DNA from 4 places in the Streptomyces sp. NPDC101237 genome. Region 2 is predicted to be linked to each of the others. Evidence: riboswitches for the same ligand, from Rfam matches in the RefSeq annotation. Region 2 holds a riboswitch; each other region holds the start of a gene.
The links. A riboswitch is a leader RNA that binds a small molecule or an ion and turns the genes downstream of it on or off. The one in region 2 is predicted to bind S-adenosylmethionine.
Positions count from the first base shown of each region.

Region 1: it holds a riboswitch for S-adenosylmethionine, as region 2 does, so the genes downstream of both, ACIRQ9_RS00110 (amino acid ABC transporter permease) here and ACIRQ9_RS32405 (putative leader peptide) in region 2, are expected to answer to the same signal.
Region 3: it holds a riboswitch for S-adenosylmethionine, as region 2 does, so the genes downstream of both, ACIRQ9_RS07590 (aminotransferase class V-fold PLP-dependent enzyme) here and ACIRQ9_RS32405 (putative leader peptide) in region 2, are expected to answer to the same signal.
Region 4: it holds a riboswitch for S-adenosylmethionine, as region 2 does, so the genes downstream of both, thrC (threonine synthase) here and ACIRQ9_RS32405 (putative leader peptide) in region 2, are expected to answer to the same signal.

Region 1 is NZ_JBIWNY010000001.1:23,467-31,101, forward strand. It holds gene ACIRQ9_RS00080 (M12 family metallopeptidase) at 1-467, shown strand, start outside; gene ACIRQ9_RS00085 (NtaA/DmoA family FMN-dependent monooxygenase) at 585-1,958, opposite strand; gene ACIRQ9_RS00090 (LLM class flavin-dependent oxidoreductase) at 1,980-3,191, opposite strand; gene ACIRQ9_RS00095 (putative leader peptide) at 3,261-3,356, opposite strand; gene ACIRQ9_RS00100 (ABC transporter substrate-binding protein) at 3,438-4,463, opposite strand; gene ACIRQ9_RS00105 (amino acid ABC transporter ATP-binding protein) at 4,521-5,315, opposite strand; gene ACIRQ9_RS00110 (amino acid ABC transporter permease) at 5,312-6,292, opposite strand; SAM riboswitch class IV at 6,716-6,827, opposite strand; gene ACIRQ9_RS00115 (glutathione S-transferase C-terminal domain-containing protein) at 6,905-7,635, opposite strand, start outside.
Region 2 is NZ_JBIWNY010000027.1:59,383-67,017, forward strand. It holds gene ACIRQ9_RS32395 (O-acetylhomoserine aminocarboxypropyltransferase/cysteine synthase family protein) at 1-242, opposite strand, end outside; gene ACIRQ9_RS32400 (isopenicillin N synthase family dioxygenase) at 239-1,267, opposite strand; SAM riboswitch class IV at 1,710-1,823, shown strand; gene ACIRQ9_RS32405 (putative leader peptide) at 1,860-1,976, shown strand; gene ACIRQ9_RS32410 (ABC transporter substrate-binding protein) at 2,190-3,809, shown strand; gene ACIRQ9_RS32415 (ABC transporter permease) at 3,813-4,772, shown strand; gene ACIRQ9_RS32420 (ABC transporter permease) at 4,769-5,695, shown strand; gene ACIRQ9_RS32425 (dipeptide ABC transporter ATP-binding protein) at 5,725-7,371, shown strand; gene ACIRQ9_RS32430 (LLM class flavin-dependent oxidoreductase) at 7,385-7,635, shown strand, end outside.
Region 3 is NZ_JBIWNY010000003.1:365,137-372,771, forward strand. It holds gene ACIRQ9_RS07570 (cytochrome c) at 1-395, shown strand, start outside; gene ACIRQ9_RS07575 (Rieske 2Fe-2S domain-containing protein) at 392-1,450, shown strand; gene ACIRQ9_RS07580 (cytochrome bc complex cytochrome b subunit) at 1,447-3,084, shown strand; gene trpD (anthranilate phosphoribosyltransferase) at 3,217-4,281, shown strand; SAM riboswitch class IV at 4,380-4,496, shown strand; gene ACIRQ9_RS07590 (aminotransferase class V-fold PLP-dependent enzyme) at 4,651-6,012, shown strand; gene ACIRQ9_RS07595 (Lrp/AsnC family transcriptional regulator) at 6,130-6,411, opposite strand; gene ACIRQ9_RS07600 (rhomboid family intramembrane serine protease) at 6,408-7,151, opposite strand; gene ACIRQ9_RS07605 (hypothetical protein) at 7,304-7,543, shown strand; gene ACIRQ9_RS07610 (NYN domain-containing protein) at 7,584-7,635, shown strand, end outside.
Region 4 is NZ_JBIWNY010000006.1:140,419-148,053, reverse strand. It holds gene groL (chaperonin GroEL) at 1-1,435, opposite strand, end outside; gene ACIRQ9_RS11920 (cold-shock protein) at 1,852-2,058, opposite strand; gene ACIRQ9_RS11915 (MoaD/ThiS family protein) at 2,525-2,800, opposite strand; gene thrC (threonine synthase) at 2,847-4,133, opposite strand; SAM riboswitch class I at 4,152-4,306, opposite strand; gene ACIRQ9_RS11905 (glucosyl-3-phosphoglycerate synthase) at 4,464-5,408, shown strand; gene ACIRQ9_RS11900 (trehalose-6-phosphate synthase) at 5,491-6,915, shown strand; gene otsB (trehalose-phosphatase) at 6,994-7,635, opposite strand, start outside.

The sequences.
Region 1 (7,635 bases), on a different contig from region 2:
CCAACGGCTCGGTGTGGGACCCGCATTCGGTGATGCAGTTCCCTTTCGGTCCGGGGCTGATCCTGGAGCCGGAGCAGTACCACAACGGTCTGTACCCGCCGGGTTCGCTGTCTTCGGCGGACAAGGAGTTCGTGCTCCGCTGGTATCCGCCCGCCGAGGCCCCGGCCGCGCTGGTGCCGTTCCGGTCGGCGCCGCTCGGCCTCGGGCCGGGCGGTCAGGCGGACTTCGCCGTGGAGCCGCCGGAGACCCGCGAGTACAGCGTGGGCACCTTCGGAGCGTGCGACTGCGTCGTCGTGGTCTTCGAGGAGCGGGACGGGGAACCGCGCTACCTCGCCGGGCACGACGACGGCGGCACGGCGCACAACGCTCTGATCAGGGTCCGGCTCGTCAGGGGCCGGCGGTATGTCGTCCGCGTACGTCTCCATTCCACGTGGGGGTCGGGGGAGACAGCGGTCATGTGCTGGTGACACCGGCACGGGACCGCGGCGCGGAGGTCGGACTCAGGGTCCGGCAGCAGGGGGGAAGCGGCCGCGGCACGTAGCCTTCGGGGGAGGGATACGTGCCGCGGCCTTGCCCGTGGCCGCTCAGGACGCCGCGCGCTGTCCGCGGGGCTCGTCCGGGTGGGCGAGGCCGAGGTGGTCGCGCAGGGTGGTGCCCTCGTACTCGGTGCGGAAGACGCCCCGCTCCTGGAGGAGGGGGACGACCGTGTCGGCGAAGGCGTCCAGGCCGCCCGGGGTGATGTGCGGGACCAGGATGAAGCCGTCGGCGACGTCGGCCTGCACGAAGTCGTCGATGGTGCGGGCGACGGTGGCCGGGGAGCCGACGAAGGTCTGCCGGTTGCCGGTGTTGATCACGAGGTCGCGGATGGACCACTTGTTGGCCTCGGCGAGCTCACGCCATTCGCGGGCGATGGCGACCGGGTCGCGGTACATCCGCACCTGGGCGCGGCCCCGTGAGATGTGCTCCTCGCTCACCAGCGGGTCGATGTCGGGCAGCGGCCCCTCCGGGTCGTACGACGACAGGTCCCGGTTCCAGACGAACTCCAGGTGCTTGAGGGCGGTCGCTCCGCTGACCTGGCGGCGCCGCACCTCGTGGGCGGCCTCCTCGGCCTCCTCGTCGGTGTCGCCGAGGACGAAGCTGGCGGCGGGCAGGATCAGCAGGTCCTCGGGGCGGCGGCCGTACGTGGCGAGGCGGGACTTGACGTCGGTGTAGAAGGCCTGGCCGGCGTCGAGGGTGGCGTAGCGGCTGAAGATGGCGTCGGCGGCGGCCGCGGCGAACTCGCGGCCCTCGTCGGACTCGCCGGCCTGGAAGATCACCGGGCGGCCCTGCGGGGAGCGCGGCACGTTGAACTGGCCGTGGATGTCGAACTGGGGGCCGCGGTGGGCGAAGGAACCGGCTCTGGCGTCGCTCAGGAAGGCGCCCGCGGCCTGGTCGGCGAGGATCTCGTCGCCGTGCCAGGAGTCGAAGAGCTCGTTCGCCGTGGCGAGGAACTCCTTGGCGCGGGAGTAGCGCTCCTCCTGCGGCAGGAAGCCGCCGCGCCGGAAGTTCTCGCCGGTGAAGGCGTCCCAGGAGGTGACCACGTTCCAGGCGGCCCGGCCGCCCGAGAGGTGGTCGAGGCTGGCGAACTGGCGGGCCACCTCGTAGGGCTCGTTGAAGGTGGAGTTGATGGTGCCGGTCAGCCCGAGGCGGTCGGTGACGGCGGCGAGCGCGGCCAGCACGGTGAAGGTGTCGGGTCGGCCGACCACGTCCAGGTCGTATATCTTGCCGCCCTGTTCGCGCAGCCGCAGGCCCTCGGCGAGGAACAGGAAGTCGAACTTGGCGCGTTCGGCGGTCTTCGCGAAGTGCGTGAAGGAGCTGAACTCGATGTGGCTGCCGGCGGCCGGGTCGCTCCACACGGTGGTGTTGTTGACGCCGGGGAAGTGCGCGGCCAGGTGGATCTGCTTCAGCGGCTTGCTCATGTCGGGTGCGGTCCTTCCGGCTCAGGCGGTGGCGGCGTAGCGGTTGGCGGGGCGGGCGAGCCCGAGCAGTCCGCGCAGGGTGTCCGCCTCGTAGGCGGTGCGGAACCGGCCGCGTCGCTGGAGTTCGGGGACCAGGTCCGCGGTGATGCGCGGCAGGTCGTGGCCGAGGACGGCGGGCCTGAGCCGGAAGCCGGTGAGACCTTCGGCGGCGAACTCCTCCAGAAGGTCGGCGAGTTCGGTCGCGGTTCCGGCGAAGACGGGCGCGTCGCTGGTGTGTTCGCCGCCGTCGAGCGCGTCGAGGCGTTCCCTGCGGGCGACGGCCGCGGCCCGGTCGTCGTCGAGGTGGACCTCCAGGTCGCCGAAGACGTGCACGGTGTCGGCCGCCCGTCCGGCGGCCTCCTGCCCGGCGCGGATCTCGGCGACGATCGCGCGGGCGTCCGCGGCGTCGGCGGGGGTGACGTAGCCGACGTCGGCCTGGCGTGCGATCAGCCGGTAGGGGATGCTCTGGTGGCCGAGGGCGGTGACCAGGGGCTGGCCCTGGGGCGGGCGCGGGGTGATGGAGGGCCCCTTGACGCTGAAGTGCCGGCCCTCGAAGTCGATGTAGTGCAGCTTGTCCCGGTCGATGAAGCGGCCGGTGGCGGTGTCCCTGATCTCGGCGTCGTCCTCCCAGCTGTCCCAGAGCCGGCGCACGGCCTCGACGTAGTCGGCCGCCTCCTCGAAGTGCTCGGCGAGCCGGGCCTGCCCGGCCGGTGACCGCAGCTGTGCGAGATCGACCGGCGGGAAGGTGCGGCGGCCGAAGTGGTCGGCCTCGTGCGGGCGGGCGGAGATCTGCACCCGCAGGCCGGCGCGGCCGGTGCTGACGTAGTCGAGGGTGGCGATCGCCTTGGAGATGTGGAACGGCTCGGTGTGGGTGGCGATCACGGTCGGCACCAGGCCGATGTGGCGGGACAGCGGTGCGATCCGGGACGCGATCAGCACGGCGTCCAGGCGGCCGCGGACCTGGTCGGTACGGCCGTCGGGCTCGCCGTACCGCGAGGACTGCAGGCCGAGACCGTCCTCGATGGTGACGAAGTCGAGCAGGCCGCGCTCGGCCTCGGCGACCAGGTCGGCCCAGTAGCCGGCGGTGAACAGCTCACGGGGGCGGGCCGCCGGGTCACGCCAGGACGCGGGGTGCCAGCCGGTGCCGTCCAGGGCGACGGCGAGGTGCAGGGGGGAAGCGGGAGATGAGGACACGGTGGTGCCTTCCTGAAGGTCCGTACGAGGGCGCGCCGGGGCGGACGGGGGCGCGGCGGGGACAACCGGTCAGGAACAACAGAGCGCGCCGGCCACGCGCGCCAGGTCGATGTGCGGCCGGGAGACCAGGACGGTACGGCGGCTGGGGCTGAGCACACGCGTCACGTCCCGCACCTCCCGGCCTGCTCCGCGGACATCTCGTCCCGACGGACAACAGCGTGGCCGCGGTGGTTGTTCCCGGGCCGGTCAGGAGTTGTCGAGCGGCAGACCGGGCGGGTTGACCTCGGACGTGGTGACGGCCTCGTCGGAGAGGTTGTAGGCCTTGAGCCACTGGGCGTACTGGCCGTTGTCGATCAGGTGGTTGATGGCGTCGGCGAGCGGCTTGGCGAGGCCGCTGCCCTTCTTGGCGGTGGCCGCGATCAGTCCCTGGAGGCGGGCGCCCGCGCCGGAGTAGGTACCGGCGGTGCGGGTGGCGTTGGGCGTGTTCGCGGTCTGTCTGTTGTGGTAGGCGATGCCGGGGTTGGGGCCGAGGTAGGCGTCGATCTTGCCACCGGCGAGGGCCAGGTAGACGCTGTTGCTGTCCTGGTAGTACTTGACCGTCAGCTTCTTGCCCTCCTTGGCCAGCTTGTCCTTCCACTCCAGGAGGATCTTCTCCTGGTTGGTGCCGGCGCTGACGGCGACGGTCCGGCCGGCGAGGTTCTGGTAGTTCCTGTCGAAGTTCCAGGTGCTCTTCTTCGGGACGGTGAAGGCGAGGTTGTCCTGCCGGTAGGAGGCGAACTCGTACTTCTTCTTGCGTTCCTCGGTGTCGGTGATGTTGGAGAGGGCCACGTCGACCTTGCCGCTGTCGATGCCGACGAACATGTTCTCCCAGGTGAAGTTCTTCACCTCGGGGGTGAGGCCGAACACCGCGGCGACCAGGCGGCCGAGGTCGGGTTCGGAGCCGGTGAGGGTCTTCTGGTCGGAGCCCACGTAGGCGAGCGGCGGGAATCCGGCGGGCAGGGCGCCCTCGCCGATGACGAGCTTGCCGCTCTTGCGCAGCGCGGCGGGCAGTTCGGCTCTGATGGACTCGACCTCGGACACCTTGACGGTCGTCGGCCGGGCGGCGCCGTTGGCGACCTGGCCGATGACGACCTCGCCGTTCCTGGCGCCGGCGGTCGTGGTGGCGGCGTCGCTGTCGCCCCCGCAGGCGGCGAGCCCGGTGGCGAGGGTCGCGACGGCGGTCGCCGTGGTGAGGCCGCGGATCAGGCCGCGTCGGGAGAGGAGGGTGGGCATGGCTGTCCTTCGGGTGCGAGCGAATTGCGGTGGGATGGTGGTGAAAGGGGGGCTGGTTCAGAGGACCTTGCGCAGGAAGTCACGGGTCCGTTCGTGCCGCGGTCGGTCGAGGACCTCGGCGGGTGGGCCCTGTTCGACGATCCTTCCGCCGTCGATGAAGACGATCCGGTCGGCGACCTCGCGGGCGAAGCCGATCTCGTGGGTGACGATCACGAGGGTGGTGCCGCCGGAGGCCAGGTCCTTGATGACCGCCAGGACCTCGCCGACCAGCTCGGGGTCGAGCGCGGAGGTCGGTTCGTCGAAGAGGATGATCCCGGGGCGCAGCGCGAGGGCGCGGGCGATGGCGACGCGCTGCTGCTGGCCGCCCGAGAGCTGGCGCGGATAGGCGCCGGCGCGTTCGCCGAGGCCGACCCGTTCCAGGAGTTCCCTGGCCAGGTGCCGGGCCTCCTGCCGGGTGAGCTTCCCGGTGGCGGCGGGCGCGGCGGCGACGTTGTCGAGCGCTGTCAGGTGCGGGAACAGGTTGAAGTTCTGGAAGACGAAGCCGATCCGGCTGCGCTGGGCCAGGATGGCGCGTTCGCTGAGTTCCTTGAGGCCGTCGCCGTGGCGCTTCACCCCGATCAGTTCGCCGCCGACGCTGACGTGGCCCGACTCGGGCTTCTCCAGATGGTTGACGACCCGCAGCAGCGTGGACTTGCCGGAGCCCGACGGGCCGAGGACGACGGTGACCTCGCCGGGGCGCACGGTCAGGTCGATGCCGTCGAGGACGCGGTGGGCGCCGTAGGACTTGTGGACGTCGTGGATCTCCAGGGCGGCCGGGGCGGCGTCGGTCGCGATGTCCGGGTGGGTGGTCATACGGCGGCCTCCCGGCGTATCCGTTCGCGCAGGCCGGCCGTGCCGGTGCGCAGTCTCTGCAGGGGGGTGGGCGGCAGCGTGCGGGTGGCGCCGCGGGCGAAGTACCGCTCGACGTAGTACTGGAGGACGGAGACGGCGCTGGTCAGGATCAGGTACCAGACGGTGGCGACGAGCAGCAGCGGCACGATGTCGCCGGGGTAGGTGCTGCCCATGGACTGCACCGAGCCGAAGAGGTCGAGCAGCGAGACGTAGAACACCAGGGACGTGCTCTTGATCAGGCCGATGAGCTGGTTGACGTAGTTGGGGACGATGGAGCGCAGGGCCTGCGGGAGGACGATCCGGGAGAACTGGTAGCCCTTCGGCAGGCCGAGCGCGGCGGCCGCCTCGTGCTGTCCCTGGTCGACGGAGAGGATGCCGCCGCGCACCACCTCGGACGCGTAGGCCGCCTCGTTGAGGCTGAGGCCGATCACGGCGATGGCCAGGTCGGTGGCGAGTCTCGACTCGTCGAAGGTGACGAAGGACGGGCCGAAGGGCACGCCCAGGCTGAGGGTCTGGTAGAGCGCGGAGAAGTTGTAGAGGAAGATCAGCAGCACGATCAGCGGGATCGAGCGGAACAGCCAGGTGTAGGTCCAGCTCACCGCCCGCAGCACCGGACTCCCCGAGAGCCGGGCGAGGGCCAGCACGACGCCGCCGAGCAGGCCCAGGACGGCGCTGAGCGCGGTGACTTCGAGGGTGACGACGAGCCCGTCGAGGATGGTGGGGCGCAGGAACCAGTAGCGGAAGCGGTCCCACTGGTAGAAGGGGTTGGTGGCGAGTCCGTGGGCGAACTGCGCGACGAGCACCAGGACGACGGCGGTGGCGATCCACCGGCCGGGCCTGCGCAGCGGCCGAACACGCTGACTGGCTGCGGATTTTGACGGGCTGTCGACGGGCGGTGACGCCTCGGCTACGGACAGGACGCCTGGGGGTTCACTCATGACGGGCTCCGGCGGAGTCGGACGTCCCGGACCGCGACGGCCGGGACCGCGGCACCGGACCGCGTCAGGAGACACGGCACGGGTACGCGGGGGCGCGCGGGACACGGGACGGGGCGGACGGCTGCGCACCGGGACGGCCGGTGCTTCGTCGGGGAGGCGGGGACGCGGGACCGCGTCGGCCGTGCCGCGGAAGCGGGCGCGGCCGCAGGTGCGGCGGAAAGGCCTGGTCAGGCCTGACAGCGGGCGCGGCCCGGTGCGGTGCACGCGCTACACAGCGCGCTGTTGACGCGGAGCAGGTCGACGGCGCGGTCGGCGACCAGCGGGCTCGGGCACGGCTGTACGCAGCCCGGGGCGCGGTCCTCGGCCGGCCTGGAGGCTGCGTACATGTCCCGTCACCTGTCGCTGTCGTGGCGGCCCCTGGGGGCCTCGCGCTTACCGAACGTCGTCATCCGGTCCGGTCGTCACCTGGGGCACCCCACCGCGGTGCGAGGGTTGCCGGTCAGCAAGCCAGGGCTCGATGCTGACGCTCTTGACCGATCTGTGCCGCAAGTAAGTCAGTTGCCCGAACGGATGTCAACGCCTGTCCGGCTGGTGAAACGGTTCGGGCCGCTCTCACCTGCGCGGAGCGCCCGACACGTCCGCCGCGTGCCCCGCCCAGTCCAGGATCTGGACGGCCGCGCCGGCGGCCTCCAGGCCCTGGCAACGGCCGTGGTGGCGGCGGGCGATGCCGTCGAGGTCGAGGTGGGCGCCGAAGGCGGGGTGCGCGGCCAGCCGGCGGGCGTAGGCCCACAGCGCGGGGTGGCCGGCGACGGCGTGCACGGCGGCGGCGTCCAGGTGGTTGCGGTGCACGGTGTCGAGTTGCACCAGGGCCACCCACAACTCGACGTCGGCGGCCGTGAGTCCCCCGCCGACCAGGAACTCGGCGCCGGTCAGGCGCCGCTCCAGTTCGTCCAGGGTGGCGAGCAGCACCTCCAGCGCCGCCGGGTCGCCGCCCTCCCGGCCCGCGTCCTGCGCCGCCTGCCCGATGCCCTCGGCGCACAGCCGCTCTGCCTCCTCGATCGCGGTCTCGGCACCGCGCGGGTACAGCCGGACCTCGCCGTCGCCGAAGTGGCGGTCCAGGTCCCGCAGGATGTCCCGGCCGTGGGTCGACACGATCCGGCCGGACCAGTCGTCGCTGAGCACGGGCGCGAGGGCCGGTCCGGAGTACCGGTGGGCGCTCGCCTCGTACAGCGGGCGCAGCGCGGTGTGGCCGCCGTCGGGGCCGTCCGGGACGGCGGCCAGGAAGGTGACCGGACACCAGTCGTCCAGGGCCAGGAGGCTGTGGCCGACGGCGATGCGGAGGC
Region 2 (7,635 bases):
ACGGCCGCCGAACCGCCCTCCAGCGCGGCGATACGCTCCTCGGCCACGGCGGTGGTCGGGTTGGACAGCCGGGTGTAGGCGTGAGTGGTCAGGTCAGCCAGCTCGAAAGCCGCGGCGGCGTGCGCGGTGTCCCGGAAGACGTAGCTGGTGGCGAGGTGGATCGGCACCGCGCGTGCGCCGGTCGAGGGGTCGGGGACGGCACCGGAGTGCACTTGGCGGGTCTCGAACGCCCAGTCGGTCATCGGCCGGTCTCCTGCCTGGCCAGGACATCGGACCACCAGCGCTCGGCGACCCGGGGATGCGAGCGCAGCCAGCCGACGACCGCGTTCTCCCCGAAGGCCGCGAGAAGGGGGTTGTCCGGATCGTCGGTGACGCCCCGGCTCAGCGCCGCCAGCTCCGGGGGCAGTCGGAGCGGCTTGACGACCGCGTCCAGGCGCGGGCCCAGGAAGAAGGGGATCGAGTAGCGGTGAACGCCCGACCGGGGGCTGACGACCCGGTGCTGAGTGGCCTTCAGATAGCCCTGGGTGGCGATCTCCAGCATCTCGCCGATGTTGAAGACGAAGGCGTCGGGCACGGGCACCGCGTCGATCCACTCGCCGTCCTCGCGGCGCACCTGGAGCCCGCCCACCTCGTCCTGTTGCAGCAGGGCGAGGTAGCCGTAGTCCTTGTGGGCGCCGACGCCCTGGTCGGCGTCCTCGGCAGCGCGCGGCGGATAGTGCACGATCTTCACGTGCACGGCCGCCTCGTCGTCGAACCACTGGTCGAAGTAGCCCTCCTCCTGTCCGAGGGCCGCAGCGAGCGCCCGCAGCACCTCACGGCTCACCCGCAGCGCCTCCGCCTGCCAGCGCAGCACGATGCCCCTCAACTCCGGCAGCGCGGAGGGCCATTGGTTGGGGCCGATCAGGCGCAGGTAGTCGGGATCCGCCGGGCCGGTCTCCAGCGCCGCCCGTTCGGGACCGATGTCGATCTGCTCACGCCAGTCGGCGCCGCCCGCCGTGTATTCGGTGCCGGTGCGGGTATAGCCGCGGAACTGGGGCGAGTTGAGGTTCTCGATCTCCAGCCGCTCCTCCTCCGCCAGCGCGAAGAAGCTGCGGGCCGCGCTGAGCACCTCCTCCCGCAGCGCTGCCGGGACGCCGTGCCCGGTGACGTAGAAGAAGCCGACCTCGTGCGCGGCGGAGCGGAGTTCGGCGAGAAAGGCGCCGCGGTCCGCGTCCGGGGCACGGAAACGGGAGATGTCGATGACGGGCAGGGCTGTGGACTGGGCCATGGGAGGTTCCTTCACGGCAGGGCGGACGCGCGAGCCTTCCCGCCGCGCCCGAAGGGCGGCCGGCCGAGGGCGCTCGAAGGCCGCGGGCAGCGGGAGGAAGGCGAGATCGGGAGCCGTCGGACGGCTATCGGCAACAGACCTGGTCGAACTGGTCGGCGCGGCGGCTCACCCAGAACGGGTCGAGCGGCACCGTGTGTGCCGGGCCAGTGGTCTCCATGGTCGGATCAAAGCACAGCCGGAAAGAAGCGTCCACCATGCGTCCCGGGGGTGAGATGCCTTCCGCCATGGTCGACCTCGATCCGGCGCGTGGCGAGCACCGCTCGGGGTGCTTCCCGAGCTGGCCGGTTCCTGAGCCGGATCCGCTCCCGGTCCGACTGCCCCCTGCAGGGCGTCCCTTTCCCGCCATTGACGTACGACGAGACCACTCCGTATGGTCACGAACGGCATTGAGTGTCAGCGTCAAGCCCTGGCTCGCTGATCGGCAACCCTCCCACGCGGCGGGGTGCTCCAGGTGAAAGCCCGGCGGGATCATCGACGATCTCTGCAAGCGCGTGGCCCCGTGACCGGGGCCGGGATTATGTGGAGGACCGACATGCGGCACGGTGGTGACCTCAGCGCCCGCTACGCCGGCGCCACCGTGTTCTCACGGCTCTCGCGCCGGCGCCACATCGACCTCAAGCGCTCGACCAGCTGCCTCTGTCAGGACTGACGGGCCCTCCCGCCGCCGCTCGCGGTACGCGCCCGCGCTCACCGCACCGGCCTGCGCCTGATCTCCGTCTGTCTTTGATCCCCGTTTCCGACTGAACCCCCCCTGCACAGCGCTCCCCCGGCACCGCTGTCGCGCCGACCGGGACCGCACGCCCGCGCCCGGCCATGCCCCGCACCACACCGTGCCCGGTGACACGACGAGGAGAAGCCCTCCGTGACTGCACTTTCCGATGTCAGAACCTCCCGGTGGGCGGCTCTTACCGCCCTGGCGACCACCGGTGTCCTGCTGACCGCCTGTGGCTCCGGCGGCGGTGATTCCGGCGGCGCCTCCGGACAGCCCAGGTCCGGCGGCACCCTGACCTTCGCGGTGGGCTCGGACTCCGGTTGCGTGGACCCGCAGCAGGTCGGCAGCAACGAGACCATCTACTCGGTGCGCCAGATCGTGGACTCCCTGACCGACCAGGACCCCAGGACCGGCAAGATCGTGCCATGGCTGGCGAAGAGCTGGGACGTCAGCTCCGACGCCACGTCGTTCACCTTCCACCTGCGCTCCGGTGTCACCTTCAGCGACGGCTCGAAGCTGACCGCGCAGGTGGTCAAGGACAACTTCGACGCGGTGCCCGGTCTCGGCGCCCTGGGCACCCTCGCCGAGGGCTATCTGAGCGGCGTCAAGGGCACCACGGTGATCGACCCGCTCACCGTGAAAGTCACTTTCGGTCAGCCCAACGCCCAGTTCCTGCAGGCCACTTCGACCCACTCGCTGGGCATCGAGTCGTCGGCGAGTGTCAAGAAGACCCCGCAGCAGAAGTGCAGCGACGGGGTGATCGGATCCGGGCCCTTCGTGCTGAAGCAGTACGTGCAGAACCAGTCGATCACTCTGGCCAAGCGCACCGGCTACGCCTGGGGTTCCTCGCTGTGGAGCAAGAAGGGCGAGGCGTACCTGGACAGGCTGGTGTTCAAGGTAGTGCCCGAGGCGGGTGTGCGGGCGGGCAGTCTCCAGTCCGGCCAGGTGGACGCGATCAGCAGCGTCGGCAAGGCCAACGAGGCGGCGCTCAAGGGCGGCCAGGTCACCCTCCCCCGGCGGGCCAACCCCGGCGTGGTGTTCGGCCTCGGCCTCAACAACGCCCGCCCGGCGCTCAGGGACGCCAGGGTGCGGCAGGCGATCCTGGTCGCCCTCGACCGGCAGCAGATCGCCGACACCGTCTTCCCCACCGGCACCCGGGCGGCGACCAGCGTCCTGGCGCACACCACGCCCGACTACACCGACCTCGCGTCCGGTCTGGCCTTCGACGTGGCCAAGGCCAGATCCGAGCTGGACGCGGCCGGCTGGAAGACCGGCAGCGACGGGATCCGCGCCAAGGACGGCAGGAAACTGACCCTGACCGTCAAGTGGTTCCCCAACGCGGCCACCAACCAGCCCGCTTTGGAGCTGGTCCAGCAGCAGCTCAAGGCCGTGGGTGTGGACGTGGTCCTCAAGCAGCTCCAGGTCACCCAGTTCGCCACCACGCTCCAGTCCGGCGACTTCGACGCGGTGTGGGGGAACGTGACCCGCGCCGACCCCGACATCCTGCGCAGCTCCTTCTCCACCAAGCTGGCCAACTTCTACCACCTGCCCCCCAGCCCCCTCGACACGGCGCTGTCCGAACAGGCCGCGACCGTCGACGCCGCCAAGCGCAAGCAACTGGTCACCCAGGCACAGCAGTTGCTGGTCCAGAACGCCTACTACGTGCCCGTGGTGGAGCTCCAGACCCAGTTGGGCGCGTCACAGAAGGTGCACGACCTGGACTTCGACGCCTCCAGCCGGCTCCAGCTGCACGACACCTGGATCGGCTAGCGGATGCGACGCTATGTGATCAAGCGGCTCGCGCAGGCGGTCGGAGTGCTGTGGGCGGCGTACACGGTGTCGTTCCTGGTGCTGGACTATCTGCCAGGTGACCCGGTCACGGCGATGGCCGGCGCCGGGATGGACTCGGGGCAGGTCGACCCGGAGCAGCTCGCCGCCCTGCGGCACGAGTACGGCTTCGACAAGCCGGTGCTCGTGCAGTACGCGGAGTACCTCGGCCGGGCTGTGCGCGGGGACTTCGGCGACGCGGTCTCCACCGGCCGCCCGGTGACCTCCACCCTGGCCGACGCGCTGCCGCAGACGCTCCAGCTGACGGGCGCGGCCCTGCTGCTGGCCGTGGTGCTCGGCAGCGGCCTCGCGGTGGTGGCCACGCACACCTCCCGGCGCTGGCTGCGGCAGTTCCTGCTGTCGTTGCCGCCGCTGGGAGTGTCGGTCCCCACGTTCTGGGTGGGACTGCTGCTCGTCGAGACGTTCTCCTTCAGGCTGCACTGGTTCCCCGCGTTCGGCAACGACGGCCCGAAGGGGCTGGTGCTGCCCGCCCTGACGCTGGCGGTGCCGACCGGCGCACAGGTCGCCCAGGTGCTGGCGAAGAGCCTGCTCACCGCGCTGGACCAGGCCTATGTGGAGACCGCGCGGGCCAAGGGCGCCGGCCGGTGGCGGGTCCATCTGCGGCACGCGCTGCGCAACGCCTCGCTGCCGGCGCTGACGGTCGTCGGGCTGCTGGTCGGGCAGCTGATCGCCGGTTCGGTAGTGGTCGAGACCGTGTTCTCCCGCGACGGCCTCGGCCGGGTGACCGCGGCGGCGGTCACCGCGCAGGACATCCCCCTGGTCCAGGGGGTGGTGGTGTTCGGCGCGCTGATCTTCGTGACGACGAACCTGCTCATCGATCTCGTCTACCCGCTCCTGGACCCGCGGATCGTGGTGGCCTGGGGCGCAAGGGGGCGTTTCGCATGAGCCAGAACCATGGCGACGACCGCGCCGAGGCCGTGCTGGTACTGGCCCGCCCGGTCGAGGCGGGGCCGGGGCCGGAGCCCGGGCGGCGCGGCGTGGACGTACGGCGGCTGCTGCGATTCGTGGTACGCCGTCCGGGGCTGCTGCTGTCCGCGGTCGTCCTCGTACTGGTGGTCCTGGCCTCGTTCCGGCCCGGTCTGTTCACCTCGCAGGACCCGCTGAAAGGCGTGCCGTCGCAGAACTTCCGCGGGCCGAGCGGCAGTCACTGGTTCGGCACGGACGAACTGGGCCGCGACGTCTTCTCCCGCGTGGTCCACGGCGCCCAGCTCTCCCTGAAGGCCACGCTGATCGCCGTGCTGGTGGCGTTCGTGGTCGGTGGACTGCTGGGCGTGGTCGCCGGGTTCGTGGGCCGCTGGGTGGACGACATACTGATGCGCTTCGTGGACGTCCTGCTGTCCATCCCCGCGCTGTTCATGTCCCTGGCGCTCGTCACCGCGCTCGGCTACGGCACGGTGAAGGTCGCGGTCGCCGTCGGCATCGCCAGCGTCGCCTCCTTCGCCCGGGTGGCGCGAGCCGAGGTGCTGCGGGTGCGCCAGGCGGTGTTCGTGGAGGCGTCCCGGTCCTGCGGGGCCCGCTGGTACTCGGTCCTCGGACGGCACGTGCTGCCCAACGCGGCCGGCCCGGTGATCGTGCTGGCCACCCTGGACTTCGGCTCCTCCATCCTGGCCGTGTCGGCGCTCAGCTTCCTCGGCTACGGGGCGCCACCGCCGGCCCCGGAGTGGGGGACGTTGATCTCCGACGGCCGCAATTACCTGGCCAACGCCTGGTGGCTGACCGCGCTGCCCGGTCTGGCGATCGCCGCGACCGTGCTGGCCGCCAACCGCATCGCCCGGGCGCTGGACGACGAGGGGGCGCGGCAGCGGTGACCGACGGCACACACGAGAACGGTGGGGACGTGACCACACCACTGCTGGAGATCCGCGGCCTGTCCGTGTCGTACCGCACCCGGGGCGGCACGGTCCCGGCCGTACGGGGCGTGGACCTCGACGTATGGCCCGGACAGGTGACGGCCGTGGTCGGCGAGTCCGGCTCCGGCAAGAGTACGACCGCGCACGCGATCACCCGGCTGCTGCCGGGCAACAGTGCCATCGAGGCGGGCACGGTCCGCTTCGGACGGCACGACCTGACCACGCTGTCGGAGGCGGAACTGCGCACCGTGCGCGGGGCGCGGATCGGGCTGGTCCCGCAGGACCCGACGGTGTCGCTCAACCCGGTGAAGCGGATCGGCGAACAGGTCGCCGAGGTGCTGCGGATCCACGGCCTGGCGACCCGCCGTTCGGCTCCCGCCGAGGCGGTCGGTGTCCTGGACCGCGCCGGGCTGCCCGACGCGGCCGTCCGGGCCCGGCAGTATCCGCACGAACTCTCCGGCGGGATGCGGCAGCGTGCGCTGATCGCCGTCGCCATCGCCGCGCAGCCCGAACTGATCATCGCTGACGAGCCGACCAGCGCGCTCGACGTCACCGTGCAACGGGTCATCCTCGACCACCTCCAGCACCTCACCGAGGAGTCGGGCACCGCCATCCTGCTCGTGACCCATGACCTCGGAGTCGCCGCCGACCGGGCGCAGCGCCTGGTGGTCATGTCGCAGGGCAGGGTGGTCGAGGCGGGCGAGACGCGCGCCGTCATCGCCGACCCACGGCACGACTACACGCGTCGTCTGCTGGCCGCCGCCCCGAGCCTGACCACCGCCCGGACCCGCATCCCAGCCTCCGCCCCGGACCCGGACACCGCACCTCTGGTCGAAGTCCGCGGCCTGGTGAAGGAGTTCAAGCTCCCTCGCACCAGCGGCGGGCCCCGCACCCTGCGCGCCGTCGACGACGTCAGCTTCACTCTCCACCGAGGCCGGACCCTGGCACTGGTCGGCGAGTCGGGCTCGGGCAAGTCCACCACCGCCCGCCTGGTGCTCCGGCTCGCCGACGCGACCGCCGGACAGGTCCTGTTCGACGGCGCCGACGTCACCACGGCCAAGGGGGCGAGGGTCAGACAGCTGCGCCGACGCGCTCAACTCGTCTACCAGAACCCCTACGCCTCACTCGACCCGCGCTTCTCCGTCGGCGAGGTGATCACAGAGCCGCTGCGGGCCTTCCGGGTCGGCGACCGCGCCGCCCGGCTCGCCCGGGCCCGCACGCTCCTGGACCGCGTCGCCCTGCCCGCCGCCACACTGGAGCGCCGGCCCGCGGAACTGTCGGGCGGCCAGCGGCAGCGGGTGGCCATCGCGCGCGCCCTCGCGCTCTCCCCCGACCTCGTGGTCTGCGACGAACCCGTCTCCGCGCTCGACGTGTCCGTGCAGGCCCAGGTCCTGGACCTGCTCGCCGAGTTGCAGGCCGACACGGGGGTGGCCTACCTGTTCATCTCCCACGACCTGGCCGTGGTTCGGCAGATCGCGCACCAGGTCGCCGTCATGCGGGCCGGGCGTGTGGTCGAGACAGGGCCGCCCGAGGACCTCTTCACGCACCCCCGCCACCCGTACACCCGCGAGCTGCTCGCGGCCATTCCCGGCGGCCGCGTTCCCACCGCCCCCGCCAAGACCGCCACGAGCTGAGGACCACGGTCGCATGAGCACTCCCACCATCACCTCACTGGCCTTTCTCACCCCGGGCAACTTCGCCGACGACGATCCGGGCACCGGTCTGGAGGAGACCCTCCGGCTCTTCGAGTACGGCGAGCGGCTGGGCTTGGACGGTGCCTGGATCAGGCAGCGTCACCTCGAACACGGTGTCGGCTCGGCCGCCGTGTTCCTCGCCGCCGCCGGCCAGCGCACCGAGCGCGTCGAACTGGGCACCGCGGTGATCCCGATCGGCTACGA
Region 3 (7,635 bases), on a different contig from region 2:
CGGGCGGCGCCGACATCGCCGCCGGCGGCGAGCTGTTCCGCACCAACTGCGCGCAGTGCCACAACTTCGTGGGTGCGGGTGGTGCGCTGACCAAGGGCAAGTTCGCGCCGACCCTGCAGGACGTCGCCCCGAAGCACATCTACGAGGCCATGCAGACGGGCCCGCAGAACATGCCGTCCTTCCCCGACACGACGCTGTCCGAGAAGAACAAGAAGGACATCATCGCGTACCTCGACGCGGTCAACAGCTCCAAGACGACGAACCCCGGCGGTCTCGACCTGGGCGGCCTCGGGCCGGTCAGTGAGGGTCTGTTCGCCTGGATCTTCGGTCTCGGCGCCCTGATCGCCGTCGCCGTCTGGGTCGCCGCTCGGACCGCAAAGGCCAAGAAGTCATGAGTAGCCAAGAGATTCCAGAAGAGAACCTGCCCGCTGGGCAGGGACACGCGCACGGTGCCGTGAGCGTCGCGGACGAGAAGGACCCGTTCGCCGACCCCGGTCTGCCGCCCCACGAGCACCGGATCCAGGACATCGACGAGCGGGCCGCCAAGCGGTCCGAGCGCGTCGTCGCCCTGCTGTTCACGGTGTCGATGCTGGCCACCGTCGGGTTCATCGCGTCCTACGTGACGATCCCGAAGGACAAGTCGATCTTCGTCTTCCCGCTCGGTCACATCAGCGCGCTGAACTTCGCGCTGGGCCTGACCCTCGGTGTGGCGCTGTTCTGCATCGGCGCGGGCGCGGTCCACTGGGCCCGCACCCTGATGTCCGACGTGGAGGTCGCCGACGAGCGGCACCCGATCGAGGCGAGCCCCGAGGTCCGCGCCAAGGTCCACGCGGACTTCAAGCAGGGCGCCAAGGAGTCGGCGCTCGGCCGGCGCAAGCTGATCCGCAACACGATGTTCGGCGCGCTGACCCTGGTCCCGCTCTCCGGTGTCGTGCTGCTGCGCGACCTCGGCCCGCTGCCCGGCACCTCGCTGCGGCACACGGCGTGGTCCAAGGGCAAGCTGCTCGTCAACATGAACACCAACGAGCCGCTGCGTCCCTCCGACGTCGCCGTCGGCTCGCTGACCTTCGCCAAGCCCGAGGGCGTCGAGGAGTCCCAGGAGGACTTCCAGAACGTGATGGCGAAGGCGGCCCTGATGATCATCCGGCTGCAGCCGGACAACATCAAGGACAAGCGCGAGCTGGAGTGGTCCCACGAGGGCATCGTGGCCTACTCGAAGATCTGCACCCACGTGGGCTGTCCGATCTCGCTGTACGAGCAGCAGACCCACCACGTGCTCTGCCCGTGCCACCAGTCCACCTTCGACCTCTCCGACGGTGCCCGAGTGATCTTCGGCCCGGCCGGTCACGCCCTGCCGCAGCTGCGCATCGGTGTGAGCGAGGAGGGCTACCTCCAGGCGCTCGGCGACTTCGAGGAGCCCGTCGGTCCTGCTTTCTGGGAGCGCGGATGAGCACTACGACGAACGACGAGACCCGCGCACGCGGGAAGGCTCCGGCCGGCGAGCGTGTCGCCGACTGGGCCGACGGACGGCTCGGGATCTACTCCCTCGCCAAGTCCAACATGCGCAAGATCTTCCCCGACCACTGGTCGTTCATGCTGGGCGAAGTGTGCATGTACAGCTTCATCATCATCATCCTGACGGGTGTCTATCTGACGCTGTTCTTCCACCCGTCGATGAACGAGGTGACGTACCACGGCAGCTATGTCCCGCTCCAGGGGCAGATGATGTCGGAGGCGTTCAACTCGACCCTGCACATCTCCTTCGACGTGCGCGGTGGCCTGCTCATCCGGCAGATCCACCACTGGGCCGCGCTGATCTTCCTCGCGGGCATGTTCGTGCACATGATGCGCGTGTTCTTCACGGGCGCCTTCCGCAAGCCGCGTGAGATCAACTGGATGTTCGGCTTCCTGCTGTTCGTCCTCGGCATGTTCACCGGCTTCACCGGCTACTCGCTCCCGGACGACCTGCTCTCCGGTACCGGCGTCCGCTTCACCGAGGGCGCCATCCTGTCGACGCCGATCGTCGGCACGTACATCTCGTACTTCCTCTTCGGCGGCGAGTTCCCGGGCCACGACTTCGTGGCGCGGTTCTACTCGATCCACATCCTGCTGCTGCCGGGCATCATGCTCGGCCTGATGGTCGGCCACCTGATCCTGGTCTTCTACCACAAGCACACGCAGTTCGCGGGTCCCGGAAAGACCGAGAAGAACGTCGTCGGCATGCCGCTGCTGCCGGTCTACATGGCCAAGGCCGGAGGCTTCTTCTTCCTGGTCTTCGGTGTCATCGCGGCCATCGCGGCGACCACCCAGATCAACCCGGTGTGGGCCATCGGCCCCTACCGTCCGGACCAGGTGTCCACCGGCGCCCAGCCCGACTGGTACATGGGCTTCGCCGAGGGCCTGATCCGGTACATGCCGGGCTGGGAGATCAACTTCTGGGGCCACACGCTGGTCCTCGGCGTGTTCATCCCGCTCGTCCTGTTCGGACTGGTGCTGGGCGTCATCGCGGTCTACCCGTTCATCGAGTCCTGGGTCACCGGCGACAAGAGCGAGCACCACATCCTGGACCGGCCGCGCAACGCCCCGACCCGTACCGGGTTCGGTGTCGCCTGGGTGACCGTGTACATGATCGGGCTGGTCGGTGGTGGCAACGACCTCATCGCCACCCACTTCCACCTGTCGATCAACGACGTGACCTGGTTCGTCCGGATCTTCTTCTTCGCCGGACCGGTCATCGCGTTCATCGTCACCAAGCGGATCTGCCTCGGCCTGCAGCGCCGGGACCGCGAGAAGGTGCTGCACGGTCGCGAGACCGGCATCATCAAGCGGCTGCCGCACGGTGAGTTCATCGAGGTGCACGAGCCGCTCAGCCAGGAGCAGCTGCACACCCTCACGGCCCACCACCAGTACGAGCCGGCCGAGGTCGGCGCGGGGGTCGACGAGAACGGTGTCGAGCGCAAGATCAAGGGGTCCGAGAAGCTCCGCGCCAAGCTGAGCAGCGCCTACTACGGCGAGGACAGCCAGATCCCGAAGCCCACCGTCGAGGAGTACAAGGAGATCACGAGCGGCCACGGCCACCACTGATCGACCGCGTCGCCACACGACGGCCGAAGGGCCCCCGTCCGGGGTACGGACGGGGGCCCTTCGCCGTGTCCGGAGCTGGATAGGGTAGGCCCCGACGACCCTTTTCCCCGTACGACGATCAGGAGCGGCTCCATGAGCGCTGTGACCCCCGCTGGAGGCGACACCGCGGCGGGCCGTTCCTGGCCCGAGGTGCTGAACGCACTGCTGTACGGCCAGGACCAGAGCGCGGACGCGACGGCCTGGGCGATGGACCAGATCATGCGCGGCCAGGCGACCGACGCCCAGATCGCCGGCTTCGTCGTCGCCCTGCGCGCCAAGGGCGAGACGGTCGACGAGATCAACGGGCTGGTCCGCACGATGTACGCGCACGCCAACGTCATCGACGTGCCCGGCCGCACGGTCGACATCGTCGGCACCGGCGGCGACGGCGCCAAGACGGTGAACATCTCCACGATGTCGGCGCTGGTGGTGGCCGGCACCGGGGCGAAGGTCGTCAAGCACGGCAACCGGGCCGCGTCCTCCGCGTCCGGCGCCTCGGACGTGCTGGAGAAGCTCGGCGTCAACCTCGACCTGACCCCGCGGCGGGTCGCCGAGGTCGCCGAGGAGGCCGGCATCACCTTCTGCTTCGCGGTCAAGTTCCACCCGGCGCTGCGCCACGCCGGCGCGGCCCGCGGCCAGCTGGGCATCCGTACGGTGTTCAACATCCTCGGCCCGCTGACCAACCCCGCGCAGGTGCGGGCCCAGGCGGTCGGCGTGGCGGACCCGCGCATGGCGCCGGTCGTCGCGGGCGTCTTCGCCGAGCGCGGCAACTCCTCGCTGGTCTTCCGCGGCGACGACGGCCTCGACGAGCTGACGACCACCGCCACCTCGCGGGTCTGGATCGTCCGCGACGGCACGGTCACCGAGGAGAGCTTCGACCCGAGGGACGTGGGCATCGGCCTGGTCCCGGTGGAGGCGCTGCGCGGCGGCGACCCGTCGTACAACGCGGAGGTCGCCCGCCGGCTCCTGGACGGCGAGACGGGGCCGGTCCGCGACGCGGTGCTGCTGAACTCGGCGGCGGCGCTGGTGGCCCTGGACCCGGGCACCGGGACGCTGGCCGGGCAGATCCGCGCCGGCATGGACCGGGCCGCGGAGTCGGTCGACTCGGGCGCGGCCAAGCGGGTGCTGGAGCGCTGGGCGGCGGCGACCCACCGGTAGCCCGCCGGCCGGAGATCACGCGCCGGCGCGGCGACCTGCGTTCCGTCATCCGGACAGAGGTTGCGCGCCGGCGATCATCTCCTCTACTTTTCCTCTCAGGTCATGAGTGACAGTCATGAGGCCCCGGCCGACTGTCCGGCAACCCTCCGTCCGTGGCGGGGTGCCCCGGGTGAAGACCAGGCCGTAGGCAGCGAGGTCTGCGGCAAGCGCGGATCCCTCACGCTCGTCCAGCGAGCACGGCCCGGGGATCCTGGTCACCGAGGGAGTCTCCCGTGAGCAAGCGAATGCGCTAGGGCGCCGAGCCCCCCTTCCGCGCACCTGTCCGCATGCCTGTTCCGCCTTCTTCTTTCCTCTCACGGGAGTTCCGCCATGTCCGTCTCCACCGCTGTCTCCACCCCGTCGGTTTGTGCCCCGCTGCCCGTTCTGGGACGTGATGTCACCGTCCCGCTCGTCACCGGCGGCGAAGTCACCTACGCCGCCCTCGACTACGCGGCCAGCGCCCCCGCGCTCCAGCGGGTCTGGGACGACGTGGCGGCGTACGCGCCCTACTACGGCAGCGTCCACCGCGGCGCCGGCTACCTCTCCCAGCTCTCCACGGACCTCTTCGAGAACGCCCGCAGGACCGTCGCGGAGTTCCTCGACTGCCGCCCCGACGACCAGCTGGTCTTCACCCGTTCGACCACGGACTCCCTGAACCTCCTGGCCCGCGCCCTGCCCGCCGACTGCCAGGTCTTCGTCTTCGAGACCGAGCACCACGCGAGCCTGCTGCCCTGGCAGGACGCCCGGGTCAGCTACCTGGACGCCCCGCGCACCCCGGCCCAGGCCGTCCGGACCCTGGAGCGCGCCCTCGCCGCCCGCGATCCCCACGGCCCGGCCCTGGTCTGCGTCACCGGCGCCTCGAACGTCACCGGTGAGCTGTGGCCGGTACGGGAACTGGCGGCCGCGGCGCACGCGCACGGCGCCAGGATCGTGCTGGACGCGGCCCAGCTGGCGCCGCACCACCCGGTGAGCGTGCGCGACCTGGACGTCGACTGGATCGCCTTCTCCGGCCACAAGCTGTACGCGCCGTTCGGCTCCGGCGTCCTGGCCGGCCGCGCCGACTGGCTGCGGGCCGCCGAGCCGTACCTCGCGGGCGGCGGCGCCAGCCGCACGGTGACCCGGCGTGAGGACGGGGGAGTGGCCGTGGAGTGGCACGAGAGCGCCGCCCGCCACGAGGCCGGCTCGCCGAACGTCATCGGGGCCTACTCGATCGCCGCGGCCTGCAAGGCGCTCACCGAGGCGGGCTTCGAGACGCTGGTGGCCCGCGAGCGGCACCTGATCGCCAAGGTCCGCGCGGGCCTCGCGGAGGTCCCCGAGGTCCGCGTGCTGTCCCTCTTCGGCGACGACGCCCCGCGGGTGGGCGTGCTCTCCTTCGTCGTCGAGGGCTGGAACAGCTCCCACTTCGCCGCGGCCCTGTCCGCCGAGTACGGCATCGGTGTCCGCGACGGCCTCTTCTGCGCCCACCCGCTGGTGCGGACCCTGCTGGGTTCCGACCCCGGGACCCAGGGCGAGTGCGGGGCGCCGGAGGCGGCGCCGGGGGAGAAGTCCCTGAACGCGATCCGGGTCAGCTTCGGCGCGGGTACGCCCGACGAGCACGTGGAGCGCTTCGTGACGGCGGTGCGGGAGCTGGTGGCCGACGGTGCGAAGTGGTCGTACCGCACGGAGGACGGCCGCTGCGTCCCGGCGGTCTGATCAGCGCCCCTCGGGGGCGCGGGGAACCGCGCGATCGGCCACGACGGACCCGCGGTGGACCACGGTGCGGGCCGGCGGGGACCGGCCGCGCGGTTCCCCGCGCCCCTGAAGGGGCTTCTAGCTGTCCAGGCCGATCGCGAACGCCGCCTCCAGGTCGTGCTGGGAGTAGGTACGGAACGCCACGTGCGTGTCCGTGCCCTCCACGCCCTGGATCTTGCTGATGCGGCCCGGGATCACCTCGGCCAGGTCCTCGTGCTCGCGCACCCGGACCATGGCGATCAGGTCGTAGGTGCCGGTGACGGAGAAGACCTCGCTGACGCTGTCCAGCGCGGCGATCTGTTCCGCGATCTCGGGGATCCGGTCCACGCTGGTCTTGATGAGGACGATCGCGGTGATCACGGCTGGTTCTCTCCCTCGGGAGCCGGAGCTGGGGCGGCCTTCACTTTAGTCCCACGCCCGTACCGCACCCACGCGTAGCCGAGGCCGAGCCCGAAGCCGACCACGTGGGCGAGATAGGCGACGCCCGGACCGGCCGGCGCCTGGTTCAGGGCGAGCCACTGCAGGGCCGCCCAGAACGGGAGCACCACCCAGGCCGGGAACCGCAGCGGGAGGAAGAAGAGGAACGGCAGAAGACTGGTCACACGGGCGCTGGGGAACAGGTAGAGGAACGCTCCCAGGACTCCCGAGATCGCCCCGGACGCCCCGACCAGCGACTGCTGCGAGGAGGCGTTGGCGGCCGCGTAGCCGAGCAGCGCGAGGTAGCCGCAGACGAGGTAGAAGAGGGTGAACTCCACGCGGCCCATCCGCTCCTCGGTCATCGTCCCGAAGACGAAGAGGAAGAGCATGTTGCCCAGGAGGTGCACCCAGCTGCCGTGGATGAACAGCGCCGTGGCCGGGGTGAGCAGCTCCCGTGCCGGGCCGTCGAACAGGTCGGCCGGGACCACTCCCCAGCGCCGGAAGTACGCGCGCTGGGCGGCGGCCAGGGCGTCCCCGGTGCCGTAGGAGTGGTTGAAGCCGGACGCCGGGCCGAGCAGGAAGATCAGGCAGCACACGGCGATCAGGGTGTACGTCATGGGGGCCGAGGTGCCCCTCAGGTTCCGTACGGTCCGCACGGCCGTCGGATTCCAGTTGCCGATCATGGACATAGAGCATGGCGTAACCGGACGCACCGGTGCAGATCGCCTCGCCGCCGCGGACAGGGCCGCGTCGAGGACTCGCCAGGCCGTAGGGTAACGAGCCACACGCGTCGGGACGGCGCGTCACGGACACTAGAAGGAAGCGAACAGCCACGATGACGGTTCCCCTGCCGACCGCCACGACGCGGTGGCGCTGCACCCTCTGCGGCAACCTCACGCGCTTCGACGTGACCCGCTCGTCGAAGGTCGTGGAGTACGTCCACCTCGACCTGGCCGGTGAGCCCAAGGTCGAGGAACGCGAGGTGGTCAGTGAGACCATCGAGTCGGTGCGCTGCCGCTGGTGCAACGCGGTGGACCAGGTGGAACTCGTGGACAGGCCGGGCGCCGACTCCTGAGACCGGGAGGCGGCCCCGCACAGGTGATGGGGTGTGACGGATGGTGGAGACCACCGGCGGAGGGCCGGGCGACGGCACCGCCGAGGTGCTTG
Region 4 (7,635 bases), on a different contig from region 2:
TCGCGGCGTTCAGGCCGTGGCCGACCTGGAGGTTGCGGACCTTCTCCACGACGACGCCACCCTCGAGACCACCGTTGACGGCGATCTGCTTGAGCGGGGCCTCCAGGGCGAGCTTCACGGCGTTGGCGCCGGTCGCCTCGTCACCTTCGAGCTCCAGCTTCTCGAACACCTGGGAGGCCTGGAGCAGGGCCACGCCACCACCGGCGACGATGCCCTCCTCGACGGCCGCCTTCGCGTTGCGAACGGCGTCCTCGATGCGGTGCTTGCGCTCCTTGAGCTCGACCTCGGTCGCGGCACCGGCCTTGATGACGGCGACGCCACCGGCGAGCTTGGCCAGGCGCTCCTGGAGCTTCTCGCGGTCGTAGTCCGAGTCGGACTGCTCGATCTCGGCGCGGATCTGGTTGACGCGGCCCTGCACCTGCTCGGTGGAGCCGGCGCCGTCGACGATGGTGGTCTCGTCCTTGGTGATGACCACCTTGCGGGCGCGGCCCAGCAGGTCGAGGGTCGTGTTCTCCAGCTTGAGACCGACCTCCTCGGAGATGACCTCGCCGCCGGTGAGGATGGCGATGTCGTTCAGCATCGCCTTGCGGCGGTCGCCGAAGCCCGGGGCCTTGACCGCGACGGACTTGAAGGTGCCGCGGATCTTGTTCACGACCAGGGTCGACAGGGCCTCGCCCTCGACGTCCTCGGCGATGATCAGCAGCGGCTTGCCCGACTGCATGACCTTCTCCAGCAGCGGGAGCAGGTCCTTGACGGAGCCGATCTTCGAGTTGGCGATCAGGATGTACGGGTCGTCGAGGGACGCCTCCATACGCTCCATGTCGGTGGCGAAGTACGCCGAGATGTAGCCCTTGTCGAAGCGCATACCCTCGGTGAGCTCCAGCTCCAGACCGAAGGTCTGGGACTCCTCGACGGTGATGACGCCTTCCTTGCCGACCTTGTCCATGGCCTCGGCGATGAGCTCGCCGATCTGGGTGTCGGCGGCGGAGATGGAGGCCGTGGAGGCGATCTGCTCCTTGGTCTCGACGTCCTTCGCCTGCTCCAGGAGGGCACCGGAGACGGCCTCGACGGCCTTCTCGATACCGCGCTTCAGAGCCATCGGGTTGGCGCCGGCGGCGACGTTGCGCAGGCCTTCCTTGACCAGGGCCTGGGCGAGCACGGTCGCGGTGGTCGTACCGTCACCGGCGACGTCGTCCGTCTTCTTGGCGACTTCCTTGACCAGCTCGGCGCCGATCTTCTCGTACGGGTCCTCCAGCTCGATCTCCTTGGCGATGGACACACCATCGTTGGTGATCGTGGGGGCGCCCCACTTCTTCTCAAGGACGACGTTGCGGCCCTTGGGGCCGAGGGTGACCTTGACGGCGTCGGCGAGCTGGTTCATACCGCGCTCAAGGCCGCGCCGCGCCTCCTCGTCGAACGCGATGATCTTGGCCATGTGAAGTGGTCCCTCCAGGACTGGGGGTGAGTCTTTACGGACCGCGCCCGCGCCCGCGACGGACGGCTCGCCGACCCGTGGGTCCTTTGCCCCACCCGGCCTGCGGGCCTCACCGACCCGGTCCATTTTTGTCACTCTCACCTTCAGAGTGCTAACGCCAATGATTAGCACTCGCCCATCGAGAGTGCAAGGCGCCCTCGCGAAGCGGGGGCTCGTTCAGGGGGGGTGGCCGGGTGACGGACGGGCGCGGGAAGCCCGGCCGGACCGGGGGCGCGCCGCGGCCGCGGCACGTCCGCGCCCGTCCGCGCGCCGCCTCGATGTCCGGGGCATGCCAAAGGGCTCGTAACCCATGACTCCCCATGGGATACGAGCCCTCCGACAAGAAGGAAGAACGACGCTGTCAGTCGGCGCGTGCTTCAGCTGGTCGCGAGCCGGACCATGTCCGCCTGCGGCCCCTTCTGGCCCTGCGAGATCTCGAAATCGACCCGCTGACCTTCCTCCAGGGTGCGGTAGCCGTCCATCTGGATCGCGCTGTAGTGGACGAAAACATCCGCACCACCGTCGACCGCGATGAAGCCGTACCCCTTCTCCGCGTTGAACCACTTGACGGTGCCCTGAGCCATGCCTAACTCCCCTATTACTGGCCCTTGCACAGATCCACACTTCGCGGATCCGGGTCAGACCTCACTCCCCAATGGTTGGGGGCGTGCGCCGGAACGCGTCGACCGCGGCTGAATGTATCTGCCCAACTGCCGTCTGCAACAGGTCAATCGGACGAGAATTCTGGACGGGAAGGGTCCGGAATGTAGTGAGAATTCGGCTGAATTCAGGGCAAGTCGGGCCCTATAAAAGCCGCAAAAGCCGCGTACGGCCGCGCACTTTGGTTACTTCTTGGCGGGCCTGCGGTATCGAATACGGGGCTCCCGACCTGGAGATCGGGATCGCGTTCCCCAACTGTACCGCGCTCAACCACACAGAATTGCCCCCTCCGCTTCTCTCACGGAGGGGGCAATCGGATGAACACTCGGTGATCGGCCTTACCGAAGGTAATGTTCGGTCATTCGATCAGCCTGTCAGCGGAACGGCGGATCAGCCGCCGGCCACGGCCGGGATGATGGAGACACCGGCGCCGTCGGGCGTGGCCGTCTCCAGTCCCTGCTCGAACCGCACGTCGTCGTCATTGACGTACACGTTGACGAAGCGGCGCAGCTTGCCCTCGTCGTCGAGCACCCGGCCGGCGATACCGGTGTGGTTCCTCTCCAGGTCGGATATGACCTCGCCGAGGGTGCCTCCTTCGGCGCTGACCTCGGCCTGGCCACCGGTGTAGGTGCGCAGGATGGTGGGGATGCGAACGGTGACGCTCACGTGTGAACCTCCGATGGGGCGACGCGCTGGAATGGACAGGGCCGGCTCAGGCGAGCCCGGCTTCACGGAACGACTCGAGCGTGGGCCGGATGGTGGCCGTCAGACCGGTCCCCGCCACGGCGTCCAGCGTCTTCAGTCCGTCACCCGTGTTCAGTACGACGACCGACTTCGACGGATCGATCTGCCCGTTCTCGATGAGCTTCCTGGTGACGCCGACCGTCACCCCGCCGGCGGTCTCCGCGAAGATTCCCTCGGTCCGCGCGAGCAGCTTGATCGCGTCGACGACCTGCTCGTCGGTGACGTCCTCCACCGCACCGCCGGTACGGCGCGCGATGTCCAGCACATAGGGTCCGTCGGCCGGGTTGCCGATGGCGAGGGACTTGGCGATCGTGTTCGGCTTCTGCGGCCGGACCACGTCGTGGCCCGCCTTGTAGGCCACCGACACCGGCGAGCATCCCTCGGCCTGCGCACCGAAGATCTTGTACGGCCTGTCCTCGACCAGCCCGAGCTTGATCAGCTCCTGCAGCCCCTTGTCGATCTTCGTGAGCTGCGAGCCCGAGGCGATCGGGATCACCAGCTGGTCCGGGATCCGCCAGCCGAGCTGCTCGCAGATCTCGTACGCCAGGGTCTTGGAGCCCTCCGCGTAGTAGGGACGCAGGTTGACGTTGACGAAGCCCCAGCCCTCACCGGCCGAGTCGCCGATCAGCTCGGAGCAGAAACGGTTCACGTCGTCGTAGTTGCCCTCGATGCCGACGAGCTCGCCGCCGTAGATCGCGGCCATGACGATCTTGCCCTGCTCCAGGTCGTGCGGGATGAACACGCAGGAGCGGAAGCCGGCCCGCGCGGCGGCGGCACCGACCGCGCCGGCGAGGTTGCCGGTGGAGGAGCAGGAGAGCGTGGTGTAGCCGAAGGCGCGCGCGGCCTCGACGGCCTGGGCGACGACGCGGTCCTTGAAGGAGTGCGTCGGGTTGCCGGAGTCGTCCTTGACGTACAGGCCGCCGGTGACGCCCAGCTCCCTGGCCAGGTTGTCGGCCTGGACGAGCTTGGTCCAGCCCGGGTTGATGTTCGGCTTGGTCGCCACGTCCGCGGGGACGGGCAGCAGCGGCGCGTAGCGCCAGATGTTCGCGGGACCCGCTTCGATGCGCTTGCGCAGCTCCTCGGTGTCGTAGGCCGAGAAGTCGTACGCGATCTCGAGCGGGCCGAAACACTCCTCGCAGGCGAACACCGGGCCGAGCGGCACGCGGTGGCCGCACTCGCGGCAGCTCAGTGCGGTGGCGGGACCGAGGTCGACGGTCGCGGGGTCGGTGGTGGTCGCAGCAGTCTGCACAGCCATGTGAGGCGAGGCCCTTTCTCCTCATCTTCCTCACGACGCATCTCGCCGTGAGACGGATTTGGCACCTTCCCTAGCCGGGAGCCCCGCGAGTGATCGACAGCGATCAGCGAGAGCCGACTGGAGGGTTGCCGGGGCTTCATCGGGCCGTATCCCTCTGCCCCTCTGGATGAGCGGTATGCGGTTGTCAACGGCCGGTGACCCCAGGACATGCGATGGTCATCGGCGTTGTTCAAGACTGTAACCGAAGGCCAGGACAGTTGAGATAGTCGTCCGAACCGCGAGATGGGTCACACCCCGCAGTGTGATCGTGACAGTGAGGAGCCGCTGACTGTGCTGGAAGAAGTCGAGCGCTGGCTGGCCACCCGCTCCTGGTCCATGAACGAACGTCCGCTGCACCGGATACTCGCCGCCAAGCAGCGCACCGGTCAGACCGTCTCCGTCGTGCTGCCCGCGCTCAACGAGGAGGAGACGGTCGGTGACATCGTCGCGATCATCCGCCACGACCTGATGCGGCAGGCGCCGCTCGTCGACGAGGTCGTGGTCGTCGACTCCGGTTCCACCGACCGTACGGCGGCGGTGGCCGCGGCGGCCGGCGCCCGGGTCGTGCACCGCGACATGATCCTGCCGCGCATCCCCGCCGTCCCCGGCAAGGGCGAGGTGCTCTGGCGCTCGCTCCTGGTCACCACCGGGGACATCGTCTGCTTCGTCGACGCCGACCTGCGGGAGTTCTCCTCCGACTTCGTCACCGGCATCGTCGGCCCGCTGCTGACCGACCCGGACGTGGACCTGGTCAAGGCGATGTACGACCGCCCGCTCGCCGGTTCGGCCGGACAGGGCGGCCGGGTCACCGAGCTGATGGCCCGCCCGCTGCTGAACATGCACTGGCCGCAGCTGGCCGGGTTCGTCCAGCCGCTCGGCGGCGAGTACGCGGCCCGCCGCTCGCTCCTCGAACAGCTCCCGTTCCCGGTCGGCTACGGCGTGGAGCTGGGCATGCTGGTCGACGCCCTGCACCTGGTCGGCCTGGACGCCCTGGCCCAGGTCGACGTCGGCGTGCGCAAGCACCGACACCAGGACGGCCAGGCCCTCGGCCGGATGTCCGCCGCGATCTACCGCACCGCCCAGCTGCGGCTGGCCCGCGGCCATCTGATCCGGCCCGCCCTGACCCAGTTCGAACGGGGCGAGGACGGCTTCGAACCGCGCACCTACTCCGTGGACACCGAGGAACGGCCGCCGATGGCGGAGATCACCGAGTACGCCGAACGCCGGGTGGCGTGACTTCGCCGTACGGCCGTATACCGCGGCGGGTCGGACGTGACCGCACGTTTGAGCGTTTCCGGGCCGGGCTAGGTTGAGGCGTATGTCTTCCACCGGCGGTGCTGAGGTGCTGGTCGCGTCCAATCGCGGCCCGGTTTCGTACGAGATGCGCGACGACGGTTCGCTGCACGCCAAACGGGGCGGCGGCGGCCTGGTCTCGGGCCTGTCGGCGATCGGGCCGGACGCGGACGCGGTGTGGGTCTGCGCGGCGCTGAGCGACGGCGACCGGGAGGCGGTGCGGCGGGCCGAGGGCGGCCGGCTGCCGGCCGGGGACACCGGCGGGCAGCAGGTCAGGATGCTCGACATCGCCCCGGACGTGTTCTCGGACGCGTACAACGGCGTCGCGAACTCGGTGCTCTGGTTCGTCCACCACATGCTGTACCAGACCCCGTTGGAACCGGTCTTCGACGCGGAGTTCCGGCACCAGTGGGCGTCGTACCAGGCCTACAACCAGGCGTTCGCCGAGGCGCTGGCGCAGGAGGCGGGCCAGGGCGCGGTCGTCGTCATCCAGGACTACCACCTGGCGCTGGCCCCGCGGATGCTGCGGCGGCTGCGGCCGGACCTGCGTATCGGCCATTTCTCGCACACCCCGTGGGCGCCGCCGGACTACTTCCGGCTGCTCCCCGACGACATCGCGGCGGAGCTGCTCGGCGGGATCCTGGGCGCGGACCACGCGGCGTTCCTGACCCGGCGGTGGGCGGACGCGTTCGTGGCCTGCTGTCACGCGGTGCTGGGCCCGGGGATCCCGGCGGCCGGTGAGACCCGGATCGGGGTGCACGGGCTGGGGGCCGACGCGGAGTTCCTGCGGAAGCGGTCGCACGAACCGGACGTGGAGGAGCGGATGCGGGCGCTGCGGGAGGAGATCGGCGAGGGCCGCCGGACGATCGTCCGGGTGGACCGGACCGAGCTGTCGAAGAACATCGTGCGGGGCCTGCTGGCCTACCGGCAGCTGCTCGACGACCACCCCGAGTGGCGGGAGCGGGTGGTGCACGTCGCGTTCGCGTATCCGTCGCGGCAGGACCTCGCGGTGTACCGCGACTACACGGCCGAGGTGCAGCGGGTCGCCGACGAGATCAACGCGGCCTACGGGACGCCCGGCTGGACCCCGGTCGTGCTGCACGTGAAGGACGACTTCGCCCGGTCGCTCGCGGCCTACCGACTGGCCGACGTGGCGCTGGTGAACCCGATCCGGGACGGCATGAACCTGGTGGCCAAGGAGATCCCGCTGGTCTCGGACGCGGGGTGCGCGCTGGTGCTCTCGCGGGAGGCGGGGGCGTACGAGGAGCTGGGCGAGGACGCGGTGGTGGTGAACCCCTACGACATCGGTGGGACCGCCGGTGCCTTGCAGGAGGCGTTGACCATGGGGGACGAGGAGCGGGCGGAGCGGTCGAAGCGGCTGGCCGCGGCGGCGACCGCGTTGCCGCCCGCGGCTTGGTTCCTTGAGCAGTTGGCGGCGTTGCGGGGCTGAGTTCCCCGGCCGCGGGCCGGTGGGGGCTCGGCGCGCAGTTCCTCCCCCGGCCTCCGGCCGGGGGCACCCCCGGCGCCCTTACGGGGCGCTCTGCTCGGCCAGTGCTTTCAGGAGGCGGACGACTTCCTCCGGGCCGTCGACCACCAGGTCGGCCCGGTCGGCGAGTTCCGTGACCTCCGCGCTGCCGCTGCACACCAGCAGGCCCGGGACGCCCTCCCCGCGCAGTTTCTCCACCGCGGCGAAGGCCGGGATGTCGCCGAGGTCGTCGCCGGCGTAGAGGATCGCGCCCGCGCCGATCTCCCGTGCGTAGGCGCGCAGGGCCACGCCCTTGTCCATGCCCGGCGGGCGGAGTTCCAGGACCAGGCGGCCCGGTTCGACGATCAGGCCGTGCCGGGTGGCCAGGTCGGTGAGCGGGGCGCGCAGGGCCTCGAAGGCGGCCTGCGGGTCCTCGGCCCGGCGGGTGTGGACGGCCACGGCGTGGCCCTTGTCCTCGGTCCAGGTGCCGTGCGCTCCCGCGGCGTCGATGACGGCCGGGAGTTCGGCGCGGACGGCGGCGATGCCGGGGTGCGCGGGCGGGGCGGTGAGTTCGCCGGTGGCCGCGTCCCAGCGTTCGGCGCCGTAGTGGCCGAGGACGACGAGGTGGTCCAGGCCGGGCACGCCGGCGAAACCGCCGTAGCGGACGGCGATGTCGGTGGGGCGGCCGGTGATGACGGCGACGGA